Regions from separate parts of the Serratia sp. 25CWL12 genome, predicted to be linked through region 2. Evidence: predicted binding sites of a transcription regulator. Region 2 holds the regulator's gene; the other holds the start of a gene.
The links. The regulator PhoB, encoded in region 2, activates phosphate uptake and scavenging genes when phosphate is short. The targets are predictions, from matches to a motif close to CTGTCATAAAACTGNCNNAT.
Positions count from the first base shown of each region.

Region 1: pitA (inorganic phosphate transporter PitA) is a predicted target of PhoB. The motif match lies at 7,283-7,302, and genes of this name have one in related genera.

Region 1 covers NZ_CM147698.1:4,348,700-4,357,977, forward strand. Annotated here, with positions in the region: gene rsmJ (16S rRNA (guanine(1516)-N(2))-methyltransferase RsmJ) at 1-560, shown strand, start outside; gene ACX9GV_RS18925 (bifunctional metallophosphatase/5'-nucleotidase) at 698-2,590, shown strand; gene gdhA (NADP-specific glutamate dehydrogenase) at 2,778-4,121, opposite strand; gene uspA (universal stress protein UspA) at 4,315-4,746, opposite strand; gene uspB (universal stress protein UspB) at 5,312-5,647, shown strand; gene pitA (inorganic phosphate transporter PitA) at 5,703-7,208, opposite strand; gene ACX9GV_RS18950 (BaiN/RdsA family NAD(P)/FAD-dependent oxidoreductase) at 7,478-8,677, shown strand.
Region 2 covers NZ_CM147698.1:3,196,576-3,205,853, reverse strand. Annotated here, with positions in the region: gene sbcC (exonuclease subunit SbcC) at 1-628, opposite strand, end outside; gene sbcD (exonuclease subunit SbcD) at 625-1,854, opposite strand; gene phoB (phosphate response regulator transcription factor PhoB) at 2,108-2,797, shown strand; gene phoR (phosphate regulon sensor histidine kinase PhoR) at 2,825-4,147, shown strand; gene brnQ (branched-chain amino acid transport system II carrier protein) at 4,631-5,950, shown strand; gene proY (proline-specific permease ProY) at 6,131-7,537, shown strand; partial or broken gene malZ (maltodextrin glucosidase) at 7,826-9,278, shown strand, end outside.

The DNA.
Region 1 (9,278 bases), 1.2 Mb from region 2:
CGATGGCGCATCGGCGGCGTTTTGGTGGGGGGCGCGGTGAGGCGGTCGCTAAAGCGGTGGGCATCAAGGGCAGTTATCTTCCCAGCGTGGTAGATGCCACTGCTGGGTTGGGGCGTGACGCATTTGTTCTGGCGTCACTGGGTTGCCAGGTACGGATGCTGGAGCGTAATCCCGTGGTTGCTGCACTGTTGGATGATGGTTTGCAGCGGGGCTATCAGGACCCAGAGATTGGCCCTTGGCTGCGTGAACGGATGACGCTGCTGCATGCTTCGAGCCTGACGGCCTTGGCCGATTTGCAACCTCCCCCGCAAGTGGTGTACCTCGACCCGATGTATCCGCATAAGCAGAAGAGTGCGCTGGTGAAAAAAGAGATGCGAGTTTTCCAGTCATTGGTGGGCAGCGACGCTGATGCGGATGAATTGCTTGAACCGGCTCGTCGGTTGGCAACCAAACGGATTGTGGTGAAGCGCCCTGACTATGCACCACCGCTGGCAGATGTGCCTGCGCATGCCACCACGACTACCAAAAATCACCGTTTTGATATTTATATGCCTATATAACAGGGTCAATATATTCATAATAATTATGATTGAACGGTGTCACACTTTCTCTATGGGGTCTACAAGGTGACTAGTAACCCCTGAGCGCTTGCTGCATAATCTCATTGAATTACAATAAAATAAAATGAGATTTTACTATGAAAAAGAGACTACTTCCCTTGCTGCTTGGTTTGAGTGGTTCGGTTATTGCAGCCGAACCTATTAATATCACTATCCTGGGTACCTCTGATCTGCATGGTACTTTTGTACCTTGGGATTACGCTTCTGATACTGAAAATTTGGCGGGTAGCCTAAGCCAAATTGCTACGCTAGTGCATCAAATCCGCGCCCAACAGCCGAATGTGATTTTGGTGGATGCTGGGGACACCATTCAGGGCAACTTTGTTGAAACTTTCAAGAATGATAAAACCAGCCCGATGATGTTGGGCTTCAATGCGTTGAACTACGATGTGTGGGTGATGGGCAATCACGAGTTTGATTTTGGCCTGAAAGTATTAGAGACCTCGTTGAACCAGTTCAATGGGACGGCGTTGGCGGGCAATATCTTCTGGGAAAGCGGCAAACCCTATTTACCCGCTTATAAGATAGTGGAACGCCAAGGGGTGAAAATCGGCATTATCGGGATGGACACACCCATGACAGCCGAGTTTGCCAAGGGGACTGATCACATCGATGGCCTGAAATTTACCGATCCGGTACAGGCGGTAAAACAGGTGATTCAGCAGCTTGACGGTCAGGTGGACGCTATTGTGCTGGTGGCCCATATGGGGATCGATAATGAGAACCAGCGGCCTGGAACGGGAGTGGGCGATATTGCACGCGCCAACCCGGAACTGGCGGCAATTGTTGCTGGGCATATGCACGTCAAGATAGATAAAGCGGTGATTAATGGCGTGATCATTACCGAGCCGGATAAATATGGCCGCGCATTATCGCGTATCGACCTGCAATTTGAGCCGCAAAACGGTCAGTATGTGTTGATCAATAAAGACAGCTATACCTACCCCATCAAAGGGATGGCTTCTGACAAAAAGCTGGAACAGATCTATCAACCGTTCCATACCATCCTGCGAGCCAATGCCAACCGACCCATTGCCCAATTAACGGGGCAGGATCTGGTTCCGCCCGATGCGGTAAAGGGGATCCCTCAGGTACATGTGCAGGATACCGGTATCAGTGCGCTGTATCAGGAAGCGCTCCGTTACTACGCACCTAAAGCAGAAGTGATTGCATTACAGATAGATAATGACCAACCAAGGCTGAATGTGGGTACGATTACGGCCAAGGATATCGCCTTTAACTACCAATATGCTGGCGGAGAAATTACGGTTTATCAGCTTACCGGCAAAGAGTTGAAGGCCTACATGGAGTGGGCTGCTGACTACTTCAACCAGTTGCAGGATGGGGATGTCACCTACAGTTTCAACCCGCAACGGCGAGCTTCCAAATATTCCACCAATGACTTTTTTGATGGTGTGACTTACACCATCGATTTGCGCAAGCCTGCTGGACAACGCATTACTGAGCTGAAGTTGAACGACGGTACGCCGGTGACGGATGCCTTACCCATTCGCTTGGGCATGAACAGCTATCGCATGGGGCATTTGACGCAGAAAGGCGGAGCATTGGCAGGGATGGAGTTTCCGATACTTTCAGACACCAAAGCTGAGTATGGCGAAGAAGCCGGGACCGTGCGCAATTTGACCCTGCGTTATTTAAGCGAAGTGAAAAAAGGGCAATATCAGGGTAAAACGATGCAGCGCTGGAAGCTGCTGGGCCTGGAAGGTTATGAGCGTGAACGCCAGATAGTGGAAAACCTGCTGAATACGGGCAAAATCAGTGTGCCGACCAGCGATGATGGGCGTTATACCAATGTCGCCTCTATTAATGTCAAAGCCTTGTTGTTTAGTGATCCGCAAAGCAAACAGCAACAGATTAGGGCGCTGCAGGAGCAGGCACAAATGGAGAGCGATCCGGTTATCAAACAGCGGTTAAGTGATCGAGCTGCGATCATTGAGGCCATTAACTAAGAGACTATACTCTAAATAATTCGAGATGCTTGTAGGCAGCCAGCGATGGAATCCCCAGGAGCATAGCTGACTATGTGACTGGGGTGACAGAGTGCAGCTAACACCCAAGCAACTTGAAGTATGACGAGTATAGAGAAATGCCGGCGTAAGACGCCGGCATAGGGACGATAAAAAGTATCACTCTGGATTAAAGTACACCCTGAGCCAACATGGCGTCAGCCACTTTGACAAAACCAGCGATATTGGCACCATGCACATAGTGTGTGTGTTTGCCTTCACCACCGTAATTGACACAGGACTGGTGGATATCTGCCATAATTTGTTTCAAACGAATATCCACTTTTTCGGCTCTCCAGCTCAGGCGTGCGGCATTTTGTGCCATTTCCAGCCCAGACGTGGCGACACCACCGGCATTGGCTGCTTTACCTGGCGCGAACAGAACACCGGCCTCAAGGAAGGCATCGGTAGCTTGGATGGTGGTTGGCATATTGGCACCTTCAGCAACCGCTTTGACCCCGTTACGAATCAATATTTGTGCTGCATCAAGATCCAGTTCGTTCTGAGTAGCACATGGCAGCGCGATATCTACCGGTACATGCCATGGCTGTTGGCCTTCCAGATAGGTCAGGCCACGCTCGCGCGCATAGTCAACCACCCGGCCATAGCGCTGGTTTTTGATTTCGGTCAGATGTGCCAGTTTTTCTTTGGTAAAACCAGCTTCATCCACCACTGTACCGCCAGAATCTGAAACAGTGATCACCCGAGCATTCAGCTCCAAGGCTTTTTCAATGGTGTATTGTGCAACGTTACCCGAGCCGGAAACCGCAACTCGCATCCCTTCAAAACCCAAACCATGGCGCTTTAACATCGAATCGGTAAAGTACACCAGACCATAACCGGTGGCCTCAGGGCGAATCAGACTGCCGCCAAACGACAATCCTTTACCGGTAAATACACAACCGGTGTTGTTGGAAAGCTTTTTCATCATGCCAGCCATAAAGCCCACTTCGCGACCACCTACGCCGATGTCCCCGGCGGGTACGTCAGTATCTGGGCCCAGGTGACGGTAAAGTTCGGTCATTAAGGCCTGGCAAAAACGCATGATTTCGCCCTGGCTTTTACCCTTCGGATCAAAGTCTGAACCACCTTTGCCACCACCCATTGGTAGTGTGGTGAGGGCATTCTTGAAGGTTTGCTCAAAACCCAGGAACTTCAGAATGGAGGTGTTGACTGAAGGGTGGAAACGCATCCCCCCTTTGTATGGCCCAATAGCGGAGTTGAACTGGATACGATAAGCGCGGTTAACGCGAACCTGCCCCTGATCGTCAATCCAACTGACGCGGAACTGAATGATGCGCTCAGGCTCCACCAAACGTTCGAGCAATGCGTAGTCACGATAATGCGGATTGCGTTCGATAAATGGCCACAAAGAGGTAAATACTTCCCGAACTGCCTGCAGATATTCTGGTTGATGCGAGTTATGACGTTGTAAAGATTTTAGAAAGGATTCTAGCGATACAGCCTGTTCCATGGATAGCTCCTGTTTAGCATTTTGGTTCCCCTCTTTTAATGATCTATCTCACAGTTGGGGGAGGATGTTGTGTCTATACCGACTATAGCATTGAGAGGCGGCTGATTAACAAGCAATAAATGAAGAAAACATGATGAAAAACGCCCGCATTAGGCGGGCGTGGGTATAACGAGGTTGTGAGTGCTTACTTACTTTATTCTTCTTCACGCAATGGCACAATCAGCATATCGATGTGTACCGTATTGATGAGTTGGCGGGCGGAAGACATCAGTTTGCTCCAAAAATCCTGATGGTGCCCACAGAGTACCAAATCCATATCGTACTTTTTGATTGCATCAACCAAGACCTGTGCCAAGTCACCGCTACCACTGAGGGTTTCGGTAATCGGGTAGCCGGCATTTTGCGATAGTTCGCTTAATGCTCGATGGGTTTCTTCAGAAATGCGTTGTTGCATATCGCCAAGATTGACATCAATTAGGCCGGTATACAGGTCGGAATAGTTAACATCAACGTGGATCAGGGAGACTTTGGCATTGTATGGCCGAGCCATTGATACCGCCTTCTCAACCAGGATTTTGCTTTCTGGGGACAGGTCAACCGCGATCAGTATGTGTTTGTAAGCCATAAAAAAACTCCCTCTCTATATATGCCGATTAAAGTGTGCAGGCATTCAGTGTTTCAGCTTGGTGCTTTCATCTCTCCTGCATCATACCATCCAGATAACATCGTGATATGTTGAGGCGATCACAATGCATTGCATCAATGGGTTAGTCGCTGATGTAAAAAAACAGTGTAGCTTGGATGAACTGGGTTAAAAAACGTTATCGGTATTTAACCGCGTTAGTGTCAATGTTTTCATGATAGGTCGGTTTAATATTACTGCATTGTTAAATTGCGCGTTAAGAATTTTAACAATTTTAATAAATTTGATACAACACGCGTGTTCATTTGCATGCCATATTCTACAATAGTGAATATAGCGATTAGCTAGATCATTTCTCCTTAAGCTGACAGAAGCGTCAATTCAATATTATCCACAGCTAGGCTTCTGTGGCGGTTATTGAAGGGGGAAATTCAGGGGTAAAAAATATGCTAGGAGGATGGGAGCCACAGGCTCCGACAGCATTGGGTAAGAAGTAGGGCTGTTGGCTCGGCGGTTGGTCGGGTTAGTACGCCTTGAGGAGGTCATCATGATTAGTACCGTTGCGCTGTTTTGGGCTCTGTGTGTGATATGCGTGGTTAACCTGGCTCGGTATTTATCTTCTCTGCGTGCGCTGTTATTTGTTTTACGCGGCTGCGACCCATTACTGTACCAATATGTTGATGGTAGCGGCTTTTTTACGTCCCATGGACAACCCCGCAAACAGATACGGCTGGTGAGCTATATTTTTTCTCAGCGATATATTGAGCATCATGATCCTGAATTTATTCGCCGCTGTCAGCGGGTACGTGGTCAATTTTTGCTGACGTTGTCGCTGGGGGGATTGGTGATTGTTAGCCTGTCGACGATGGCGGTCTACTATTAGCTCATGAGGTTGATTCAAGCAAAAAAATGGCGGCCAATATGACCGCCATTTAGCGCTAAATCAGTTTCAGTGCTAGCCAGTAAAGGCCCCCGGAAAGTAGCAGCGACACCGGTAGGGTCAGTACCCAGGCCAGTAGAATGCTCTTCACGGTTTTACTCTGTACGCCACCACCGTCAACGATCATGGTGCCCGCAACAGCGGAAGAGAGCACATGGGTAGTGGAGACGGGCATACCGGTATAGCTGGCAACACCAATTGACAGTGCAGCAGTCATCTGAGCTGATACCCCTTGGGCATAAGTCATGCCTTTCTTGCCAATTTTTTCGCCAATAGTGGTTGCCACTCGTCTCCAACCTATCATGGTACCAATGGACAGCGCCAAGGCGACCGCCACGATAATCCAGGTTGGTGCATACTCGACGGTTTGCAATAAATCGGAACGTAGTTTTTTGAGGAACCGTTGATCATCCGCAGAGATTTCCGGCAGCTTGGCTATTTTCCCTGCCGTATCGGTAACGCACATTAACAGACGGCGCAGATGACTGCGTTGTTCTACCGTCAGTTGGTCGTAACTTTGCAGATTGTCCAACAGGGCCAGAGAACGGTCTATGGCGATCAGCGCGCGTGCACTGTCACAGTGGAACTGAACCGGTTGATTCTCTGTGGGTAGTGTATTCTCAGCAGTGGGTGCCAAGGGGGCTTGTCCGATCACATGAGTCAGCGACTCACCATGCTGCTGGTAGAATTGCTGCAGGTGAACGACAGCATCCCGTGTACGGGTAATGTCATAACCCGTTGCGCTCATATTGAGCACAAAACCGGCCGGGGCAACGCCAATCAGCACCAGCATAATCAACCCGATACCTTTTTGACCATCGTTAGCACCGTGTGAAAAACTGACACCAATAGCGGACATGATCAGGGCGATACGTGTCCAGAATGGCGGCTTACGTTTGCCATCGACCTTTTCACGTTCAGCCGGTGTCATATGAATGCGTTGGCGTTTTTTGGTATTACTCCAGTAATGGCGCAGTATAAATACCATCAAGCCAGCAACCATCATACCCACCAGTGGGGATAAGATCAGCGACAGGAAGATGGCGATCATTTTCGGCACATTCAGTGCGTCCACGACGGAGGTGCTAGTGACGAGTGCATTGGTTAAACCAACACCAATAATCGCGCCAATCAAGGTATGGGAACTGGAAGCGGGCAAGCCAAAATACCAGGTGCCGAGATTCCAGATAATCGCTGCCAGTAACATGGAAAAAACCATGGCTAAGCCTTGTGTTGAACTGACGTTCAGCAACAGATCGGTTGGCAACAGGTGAACAATGGCATAGGCAACGCTCAAACCGCCGAGCATAACCCCAAGAAAGTTGAATACACCAGCCATAACGACCGCAAATTGCGAACGCATAGCGCGAGTATAAATGACAGTAGCAACCGCGTTGGCCGTATCGTGAAAACCATTGATGGCTTCGTAAAACAATACGAACAACAAGGCAATAATTAACATTAGGCTGGTATGAAAATCCAGGCCAGAGAACAAATGTAGCATATAAGTGTCACGCCAGGTTTGTGGACTTGATCGCCGCGCATTATCAGTGACAATGGGTCTCTGGGAAAAGGGAAATATGACGTTTTTTTGACGTGACGATGACAAAAGGTCTCAATGCCTTAGAGTAATCAAATAATTTCAGTATGTTACCGCTTTTTACCTGGGGTAACATTTTCTTGTTCTTCCGTTGGCTTGCTCTATCGATACCTTTACAATCGATCCCATTGAGTTAGCGCGGTGCTGGCAGTGAAACAACAAAAGAGGCTTCGGTGGAACAATTTGATGTGGTAATCATTGGCGCGGGAGCCGCAGGCATGTTTTGTGCTGCTCAGGCCGGGCAACTGGGTCGCCGGGTGCTGCTGCTGGATAACGGCAAAAAACCAGGCCGCAAGATCCTGATGTCCGGTGGAGGGCGATGCAATTTTACCAATATGTATACGGAGCCCGCTGCCTATCTTTCAAATAATCCCCATTTTTGTAAATCCGCATTGGCACGTTATACCCAGTGGGATTTTATCGATCTGATTAATCGCTATGGCATTGCTTACCATGAAAAAACACTGGGGCAACTGTTTTGCGATGATTCTGCACAGCAGGTTGTTGATCTGCTGCTAAAAGAGTGTGAACTCGGTCAGGTGACGATCCGCTTACGCAGTGAAGTCCTGAGTATTAAACAGGGAGAGAGCGGATTTGAGCTAGCAACCAATAATGGTGATGTGAGCACTCACTCACTTGTTGTGGCCACCGGGGGACTTTCGATGCCAGGGTTAGGGGCGTCGCCATTCGGTTACCAACTGGCTGAACAGTTTGGTTTAAACGTACTCCCTACCCGAGCTGGGTTGGTCCCCTTTACCTTGCATAAACCGCTACTGGAGCAATCTCAAGTGCTTTCCGGCGTCTCGCTGCCTGCGCTGATCACGGCAGACAATGGCACCCAGTTTCGTGAAAGCATTCTGTTTACCCATCGGGGGCTTTCTGGCCCCGCCGTCTTGCAAGTTTCCAGCTATTGGCAACCCGGTGAGTATGTGAGTGTTAACTTACTTCCTACACTGGATCTGGTGGCGGTTTTGCATGAACAACGACAAGCCCATCCCAACCAGAGCCTGAAAAATACACTGGCGCTACATCTGCCCAAGCGTCTGGTGGAGTTTCTGCAAACACTGGGGCAATTGCCGGATGTCACATTAAAACAACTGACTCCGGCACAGCAGACAGCCGTGATTGAAAACCTGCAAAATTGGCGCATACAACCCAATGGAACGGAAGGTTATCGTACTGCGGAAGTGACATTAGGTGGCGTAGATACCAAGGAGTTGTCTTCCAAAACCATGGAGGCAAACAAGGTGCCCGGGCTCTATTTTATCGGTGAAGTGGTGGATGTAACAGGGTGGCTAGGGGGCTATAACTTCCAATGGGCCTGGAGTTCTGCCTGGGCTTGTGCACAGGCTTTGGCTGCTGCGCAGAGATAATAACGTTTTCTTTATGGTTAACCTCACGGGTTGATGATTCTCATTTGGCTGAAGCTAACCTAGATCAACGCTCATAAAACCCAGATTATGGTGACGTTTATTCCATCAATTTATCGAGAGTCCCCTGGTTGTTAACGCTGCTCAGGGGCAGTCAATCTTTAACCAAAAATCACGATAGATGAGTTATGCAGACAAAGATTTCTGAATAAAACTCAACTATTGCGACCTTCTATAGAGTAAATTCCGATATTCCCCTCTGGTTTGTTAAGTTAATATTAAGTTTTACCAGCCCATCATTAATGTTATCTCTGCTTATCAATGAGTCAATTTGATTGATAATTTATCCATCACTAATAGAAAGATGGATTAGTGTTTTACGTAATTCTATTCGTGATTAAGTAAAAATTTATAGGGGATCATCTAATATATTATGTCGGCTGAATTGATAAATATGCCCTTCTATATCCTATAATGATTTTTTTATTTTTTTGAATTTAAATGCTGTTTTTATTTGTTTTACTATATTTTTATTCTGATTTTAGTTTGAAATTAAATTGTCACTGTCGCATTTTCTTTATTTTCTCATTTTATTTCGTGGGTA
Region 2 (9,278 bases):
CAATGCCGTTAGCTTGCTGATGCAATACATCCAGCTCGATTTTTGCCTGTTTATGTCGTTCAAACACCCGGGCCGACAGTTGCCCATAAATTTCGCTGCCGGTCAGTTCTTCCAGTAACTCGGCACGTTCGTTAGGTTTGGCATTGAGAAATGCGGCGAATTGCCCCTGAGACAACATCATCGATTTGGTGAAACGGCCAAAATCCAGCCCAGTAATGGAGGCAATCAGCTCTTTTTTATCGGAAATTTTATCCGCCAAAATTTTGCCATTTTCTCGTAGCGCCAGTTCGACTTTAGGCGCCTGCAGGCTGCCATCCGGTGAGTTTTTCGCTCGACGTTGGCTCCAGAAGGCACGATAACCGATCCCTTTTACTTCAAACTCCACCTCTGCCAGTGACTCAGCGGTGTGCCGAGTCATCAGTTCATTCTGGCTGGCGCTGACCTCCAGACGCGGCGTCTGGTGATATAACGCCAGGCAGATAGCGTCCAGTAACGTGGTTTTACCCGCACCGGTGGGGCCGGTGATGGCAAACAGACCATTGCTGGCGAAAGGTTCAGCGGTGAAGTCAATTTTCCATTCACCTTGTAGCGAATTGAGGTTTTTCAGCCTTAAGCTCAGGATTTTCATGCGCAGGGCTCCTCAGGATGATGCAAGTCATTCACCACGTGCTGAAACAGTTGGCGCATCTGCTGTTGGCGTGCCTCGTCCAGGTCTGTTTCCAAGGCTAATCGCCGCTGGAACACCTCTTCGACACTCAATTCATTCAAGGTCTCTCTCTCTTGCCGGTCAATCGCCTGTTGCCGTTGCTGTTTACCACGTCGTAATAACACCACTTCAACCGGCAGATCTTCCGCTAACTGTTGAATGCGGCGCTGGATATCACTGAGATAATCCTGCGTAGCAACTTCGATATCCAGCCACACCGGTAATGTCCCCTCATAGTGGGCAAATTGCTGTAATTGCGTCTCGATTTGTGGCAAATCACCCTTGATCAACTGCATCGGCTGGAAAACAGGTACCTCCAGCGGCGTGACTTGCTGTAGTTCACCGGCGGCGAAATCAACCATCAATACGCTCTTGGCGCTACCCAATTCATCAAAACTGAGCGGGATTGGCGAACCGCTGTAACGGATATGCTGGGTTTTAGCGACACATTGCGAACGATGAATATGGCCCAACGCAATGTAGTCGGCGGGGGGGAATAACTGAGCAGGGAAGGCATCCAGCGTACCGATATAAATATCACGCACTGAATCTGAGGTGGTGACCCCCACGGTCGTCAGATGGCCGCTGGCAATAATCGGCAAGGCTAGGCCCAGGGCATCGCGCCGTGCACAGGCCAACTGATAAAGCTCATGGTAATGATTAGCGATAGCTTGTTGTAAAACCTGCTGTTTCTGGTTGCCCGATTCACCGGCCTGGCTGGTGACTAAATCCCGTGGGCGCAAGAAAGGCACCGCACAGAGCACCGCCCCTGGCTGGCCATCACGCTGGTTGAGCACTCGAATTTGTTGATCAACTTCGGCTTGCGCATTGGCAATTACTGTGGTGTTCAGGCAAGAGAGCAGTTCCCGTGATTCATTGAGTGTGGCCACTGAGTCATGATTGCCACCGAGTACCACCAACTGGCAACCGGTGTGTTGTAGTTGCACCACAAAACGGTTATACAGTTCCCGTGCGTAGCTAGGTGGGGAGCCGGTATCAAACAGATCACCGGCAACAATTAGCGCATCGACCTGATGCTGTTGCACCTGCTCAACCAGCCAACACAGAAAAGATTGATGCTCGGCGGCGCGGCTCTTGGTGAAAAAGTACTGGCCTAAATGCCAGTCAGAGGTATGGATCAGGCGCATGAATCTTCCAGGCTGACAACGATGATAGCACCAGAGTATATACCCAAGTTCCGTCAAGATGCAGGCAGGGGGCAAACGCTGAACAAGATGGATGGCGTTTTGTTAAGCAACTCGAAGTATTTTGTCTAGGATTGAAACAATCTCACTGCCAAGCGTCATCCCGAGGCAGTTTTATTCATATAACTGTCATAAAACTGACGCATAATATCCAAGCAGAGTGTAATAGGCCGCTAACACATTGGCAGGATTGACGATGGCAATACGTATACTGGTGGTAGAAGACGAAGCGCCGATCCGTGAAATGGTGTGCTTTGTGTTGGAACAGAATGGTTATCAACCATTGGAAGCTGAGGATTATGACAGCGCCGTAAAGAGCCTGTCTGAGCCGTTTCCTGATCTGGTATTACTGGACTGGATGTTGCCTGGTGGGTCCGGAATACAGTTTATCAAGTATATGAAGCGTGAGGCGATGACACGGGATATTCCGGTGATGATGCTGACCGCACGCGGAGAAGAAGAAGATCGGGTTCGAGGGTTGGAAGTGGGTGCCGATGACTATATCATCAAGCCTTTCTCGCCCAAGGAGCTGGTGGCCCGGATCAAAGCGGTGATGCGCCGTATTTCACCGATGGCCGTAGAGGAATTGATTGAAATGCAGGGGTTAAGCCTGGACCCTTCCTCACATCGAGTGATGGCTGATGAGCTGGCACTGGATATGGGGCCGACCGAGTTCAAGCTGTTGCACTTCTTTATGACCCATCCCGAACGTGTTTACAGCCGCGAGCAGTTGCTGAACAACGTTTGGGGCACTAACGTTTATGTAGAAGACCGTACTGTTGATGTCCATATCCGCCGATTGCGTAAGGCGCTGGAGAGCAGTGGTCATGATAGAATGGTGCAAACTGTTCGCGGTACCGGCTACCGTTTTTCAACGCGCTACTGACAGCCCTGTGCTGGAGAAAACACTATTGTGCTAGAACGCTTATCCTGGAAGAGACTGCTGCTGGAATTGGCCTTTTTTTGCTTCCCTGCTTTATTGCTTGGGTTGATTTTTGGTTATTTGTCTTGGTTGTTATTGGCATCGGTGTTGGTAGCCCTCGCCTGGAATTTCTATAACCAACTGAAACTTTCCCACTGGTTGTGGGTTGATCGTAGTATGACGCCGCCCCCGGGACATGGGAGCTGGGAACCGCTGTTTTATGGTTTGTATAAAATGCAGCAGCGTAACCGCCATCGCCGCCGCGAACTGGCCTTATTGATCAAACGTTTTCGTAGTGGTGCGGAGTCGTTACCCGATGCGGTAGTGATGACCACCGTAGAGGGTAATATCTTTTGGTGTAACGGCCTGGCGCAGCACTTGCTGGGTTTCCGCTGGCCGGAAGATAACGGTCAACATATTCTGAACCTGATACGTTATCCCGAATTTAGTCAATATCTGCAACAGCAGTCGTTCTTCAAACCTCTGACATTGCACTTAAATAACGAGCGCTTTGTTGAGTTCCGCATTATGCCTTATTCCGAAGGGCAATTGTTGATGGTGGCCCGTGATGTCACCCAGAAGCGTCAGTTGGAAGGGGCCCGGCGTAATTTTTTTGCCAATGTCAGCCATGAGTTGCGCACACCGTTAACGGTGTTGCAGGGCTATTTGGAGATGATGAGTGATGAAGCCCTTGAGGGCTCAGTGCGCGATAAAGCATTGAGTACCATGCAAGAACAGACCAAACGCATGGATGGCTTGGTGAAGCAGTTGCTCACGTTGTCACGTATTGAAACTGCGCCAAGTATCGCGATGAATCAAAAGGTGGATATTCCACGTATCCTGGGTGTATTGCAACGAGAGGCGCAATCCCTGAGTGCGGGGAATCACCAGATTAGCTTCCGGGTGAATGAAGATTTGCAGGTATTTGGTAACGAAGATCAACTACACAGTGCCGTATCGAACCTGGTGTATAACGCAGTGAATCACACGCCAAAGGGCACCCATATCGAGATAAGTTGGCAGCAGACGCCACTGGGTGCTCAGTTCCAGGTCAGTGATAATGGTCCAGGGATCGCTGCAGAACATATTCCGCGTTTGACCGAACGTTTCTACCGCGTTGATAAATCACGTTCACAGCAGACCGGCGGCAGTGGTTTGGGGTTGGCCATTGTTAAACATGCTCTGAGTCATCATGATTCACGCTTGGAGATTTTGAGTGACCCGGGCATAGGTACGCGCTTTATCTTTACGTTGCCGAAACGACTCATTGTGCCAGCCGCATCCATCGACAATAAGGTGAAAATGGGCGAGTAGTACCGCTGCGATTGTGCTATTTCTCCAGATACAGTGGATGAGCCTGAGCCCACCGGTACATTGAAATGCTCAGCTCATCATTTATTCTATTATTGGCAAAAAAAGCACAACTTGCGCGCTTAAGACATCAATAGCGGTTTTTTAATGTACAAGGTGGTCATATTTGTCACATTCCGTGTGTTTTTTGTTTAAAAATTAAACAGATCATATGGTATTTATTACGGATAAATTGAGATTATCGACTGGCTGTAAAACTATTTCTGGTATAAAACTCTGCTTTTTATTGTTCATCTTGCCTTTCAGGGCCATATCCTCTAAATAGCTTCGTCTGCAGATGGCTGATAATCGATAGAAGCTGCTGCAACTTGCATGAAGACGGGTATAAACGTTTAACTAAGTCTGCGTTGTTGGAGTAAACCTCCGCTTACTCTTCATCTTTAAGAATCAATCATTTATTCCATTTAACAGGCAGCGCAATCTCCTATGAGCCATCGCTTAGCGTCAAAAGATATCCTGGCATTAGGTTTTATGACTTTTGCTTTATTCGTCGGGGCAGGAAACATTATCTTCCCACCGATGGTCGGTCTACAGTCCGGTGAACATGTTTGGACTGCAGCAATCGGTTTTCTGGTGACAGCGGTGGGGTTACCGGTAGTCACCGTGATTGCACTGGCTCGTGTTGGCGGGGGGGTTGATACCCTTAGCGCGCCAATAGGGCGTTATGCAGGATTACTGCTGGCGACGGTCTGTTATCTCACCGTGGGGCCTCTGTTCGCTACGCCACGTACGGCGACCGTTTCATTTGAAGTGGGAATGGCTCCGTTGACCGGTGGTGGTGCCCTGCCACTATTTATCTATAGCCTAGTCTATTTTGTGCTGGTGATTGGCATCTCTTTATATCCGGGGCGTTTGCTCGATACTGTTGGCCATATTCTGGCACCGGTGAAAATTGTTGCCCTGGCGATGCTGGGCATCGCTGCGCTGCTCTGGCCTGCGGGGGCACCTATCCCAGCGGTTGAGGCTTATCAGAGTGTGCCGTTCTCTTCTGGCTTTATAAATGGCTACCTGACCATGGATACCTTGGGGGCGATGGTGTTTGGTATTGTCATCGTCAATGCCGCACGTTCCCGTGGGGTAACAGATCGAGGATTGTTGACGCGTTATACCATCCTGGCGGGTCTGATTGCTGGCGTGGGATTGACATTGGTCTATCTGAGTCTGTTCAAGTTGGGGTCCGGTAGTGGTGTTCTGGTGCCAGAGGCCACCAATGGTGCGGTGATTTTGCATGCCTATGTACAAAATACATTCGGTACCATGGGCAGTTTCTTCCTGGCGGCATTGATCTTTATTGCCTGTATGGTGACCGCGGTTGGCCTGACCTGTGCTTGTGCTGAGTTTTTCGCGCAATATTTACCGTTATCTTATAAAAAACTGGTATTTATCCTGGGTCTGTTCTCGATGCTGGTTTCCAATCTTGGCTTGAGCCACCTGATCCAGCTCTCTATACCGGTGCTGACGGCGATTTATCCCCCTTGCATTGTGTTGGTGGTGTTGAGTTTTACTCTGCGTTGGTGGAATAGTGCTACGCGTATTATCGCGCCAGTGATGTTAGTCAGCTTGTTGTTTGGTATTCTAGATGCGGTGAAGACATCCCCTTTTGTGGATTTGATGCCTGAATGGATTCATCACTTGCCGCTGGCAGCGCAGGGGTTGGCATGGTTGCCTCCTTCGTTGTTGATGCTGTTGCTGGTTGCCATTTATGATCGCGTTTTCGCTCGTAACCAAGTAGCAGTTCACTCTTAAATTGATGATCTATATCCCAAATAATTCGAGTTGCTGGTAGGCGGCCCCGTAGGGGGCGAGGTCTCATGGATGAGGCGAGTAACCGCAGCTAACACTCATGCAGCTTGAAGGACGAAGGGTATAAAGATAGGACACGGACTTGTCCGTGTTTTTTATGTTAAACAAGGACTGGTCATTTTCATGCAACAACAATCATCCACTCTAACACCGGGCAATAAGCTGAAACGGGGTCTTAGTACGCGCCATATACGATTTATGGCGCTGGGTTCTGCCATTGGTACCGGTCTGTTTTACGGTTCGGCAGAGGCGATCAAAATGGCGGGGCCTAGTGTGTTGCTCGCCTATTTGCTCGGGGGTATCGTCGCCTTTATCATCATGCGTGCACTGGGGGAAATGTCGGTCAATAATCCGCAGGCCAGCTCCTTCTCTCGTTATGCTCAGGATTATCTCGGCCCGATGGCGGGTTATATCACTGGTTGGACTTACTGTTTTGAGATCTTGATTGTTGCCATTGCGGATGTAACGGCATTCGGCATCTATATGGGCGTCTGGTTCCCCGAAGTACCACACTGGATCTGGGTGTTGAGCATCGTACTGATTATCGGTGCCATCAATCTGTTGAGTGTCAAGGTGTTTGGCGAGCTGGAGTTCTGGTTCTCGTTCTTCAAAGTGGCCACCATTATTGTCATGATCGTCGCCGGTATCGGTATCATTGTCTGGGGTATCGGTAATGGCGGGCAACCGACCGGGATACACAATCTGTGGACCAACGGAGGCTTCTTCAGTAATGGCTTTATCGGTATGATCTTGTCGCTGCAATTGGTGATATTTGCCTATGGCGGCATTGAGATTATCGGTATCACCGCTGGTGAGGCCAAAGATCCGAAAGTCTCGATCCCTAAAGCTATCAACTCGGTGCCTTGGCGTATTCTGGTATTCTACGTCGGGACACTGTTTGTCATTATGTCCATCTACCCATGGAATCAGGTCGGCGTTAATGGCAGCCCATTTGTATTGACCTTCCAACATATAGGGATCACCATTGCGGCGGGGATCCTCAACTTTGTGGTGATCACCGCATCATTGTCCGCCATTAACAGTAATGTGTTTGGGGTGGGGCGGATGATGCACGGTCTGGCAGAGCAAGGTCATGCACCGCAAATATTCAGCAAGATCTCCAAGAATGGTATCCCTTGGGTGACGGTGGTGGTCATGATGGCGGCACTGCTGGTTGCGGTGTATCTCAACTACATCATACCGGAAAACGTATTCCTGGTGATTGCTTCATTGGCAACCTTTGCTACCGTGTGGGTGTGGATCATGATCCTGATTTCACAAATCGCTTTCCGCCGTAGTTTGAGCAAAGAGCAGGTCAGCAAACTGGCCTTCCCTCTGCGTGGTGGCGTAGTGACTTCAGTGATTGCCATTCTCTTTCTGGTCTTTGTTATCGGCCTGATTGGCTACTTCCCGGCAACACGTGTTTCACTGTATGCCGGCTTGGTGTGGGTAGCGGTGTTACTGCTGGGCTACTTTGCGATGATTAAGTACCAGAAGAAACAGCTGAAGCAGGCCGCTCAGCAGGATTGATTAAGGCTCTTTTCCTTCGGTATTAATCGGTATCCCCGCCGCCCTGCGGTTGGCTGTGCGGTGGGGATACGCGAATCATTTCAGGTAGAATCCCCGCTAATGTTTGCCCTCGCCATGGGGGCAATCTCTTGTTACTTTGCCTTCAATCCCCCGTTCGGGTTCTCCTCCCCTTCACTCAGCCCCAAAGTTTATTATCCAGAGAGGAGGGGAAATGCTATTGAGCGTGTCATGGTGTCGCACAGAGTGTAATACCGTTGCTTCTATTTGGTATATCAGGAGAGAAAAGTCATGCTCAATGCCTGGCATCAACCCGTTCCACCATTCATGACAAGAAAAAAACAACGTTTGCAGATTACGTTGTGGTTGCAGGGAGATGACTTGCCCGAACGGGTATTCCTGCGTGTTGAGCCCGATAATGAAGAGTGGTTACTGATAATGAAAGCGCAGCCAGAAGAGGGACTGTGGCGCTATCAGGCCAGTTTGCCGCTTGATGAAGGGGAAGCGGTACGGCGCTATTGTTTCAAATTACTGTGGGCTGACCGCCAGCAGTGGTTTGGCCCGGAAGGTTGGTCATTGACACCACCAGGACAATTAGCTCAGTTTGCGGTAGATGAACCCGACACCACGCCATCTTGGGTGGCGGATCAGATATTTTATCAAATATTTCCTGACCGCTTTGCCAGCAGTGGTGGTGAACATGGCATTAAGATGGGAAGTTATCGACACCATGCAGCGGGTTGCGATGTGGTGCGCAGTGAGTGGCAGCAGCCGTTGGTGGATAAATTCGCCGCCTCTACCTTTTACGGTGGGGATTTAGAGGGTATCTGCCAGAAACTGCCCTATTTGCAGCAACTGGGTATCACGGCACTCTATTTGAACCCGATTTTTACCTCGCCCAGTGTCCATAAATATGACACCGAAGATTATTACCAGGTTGATCCTTACCTGGGGGGAATCCGGCGTTACTGCGCTTGCGGGCAATGACGAGTAATATCGGCGTTAAACTGGTGCTGGATGGGGTATTCAACCATATTGGCGACTCACATCCCTGGTTTGACCGTTATCAGCAGGGTAAGGAGGGGGCATGCCACAATACAGATTCCCCCTATCGCGGTTGGTTTAACTTCTATCCAGACGGTAATGTGCTGAGCTGGAAGGGGAATAGCACGCTGCCAAAACTCAACTTCGCAGAACCTCAGGTCGTGCAGGCCATTTATCAGGCGCAAGACAGTGTGGTGCGCCATTGGTTACGGCCACCCTACAGTATTGATGGCTGGCGACTGGATGTGGTGCATATGTTAGGGGAGAACGGTGGCGCAGAAGCTAATTTGCACCATGTAGGTGGGATTTATCAGGCGATCAAACAGGAAAACCCGGATGCCTATGTATTAGGCGAACATTTTGGCGACGCACGCCGTTGGCTGCATGCCGGGGTGGAAGATGCTGCGATGAATTACATGGGGTTCGCTTTACCGGTACGCGCCTTTTTGGCGGGGGTAGATGTTGCCTATCATCCAATACAACTTGATGCGGCGGCTTGCGCGCAATGGATGGAAAGTTACCGTGCCGGGTTATCACATAATTGCCAACTGATTCAATTTAACCAGTTGGATAGCCATGATACCGCTCGTTTTTTGACACTGCTGGACAATAACCCGCGCCGTATGCAAATGGCGGCGGTGTGGCTGCTTAGCTGGATTGGCGTGCCTTGTTTATATTATGGCGATGAAATAGGTCTGGA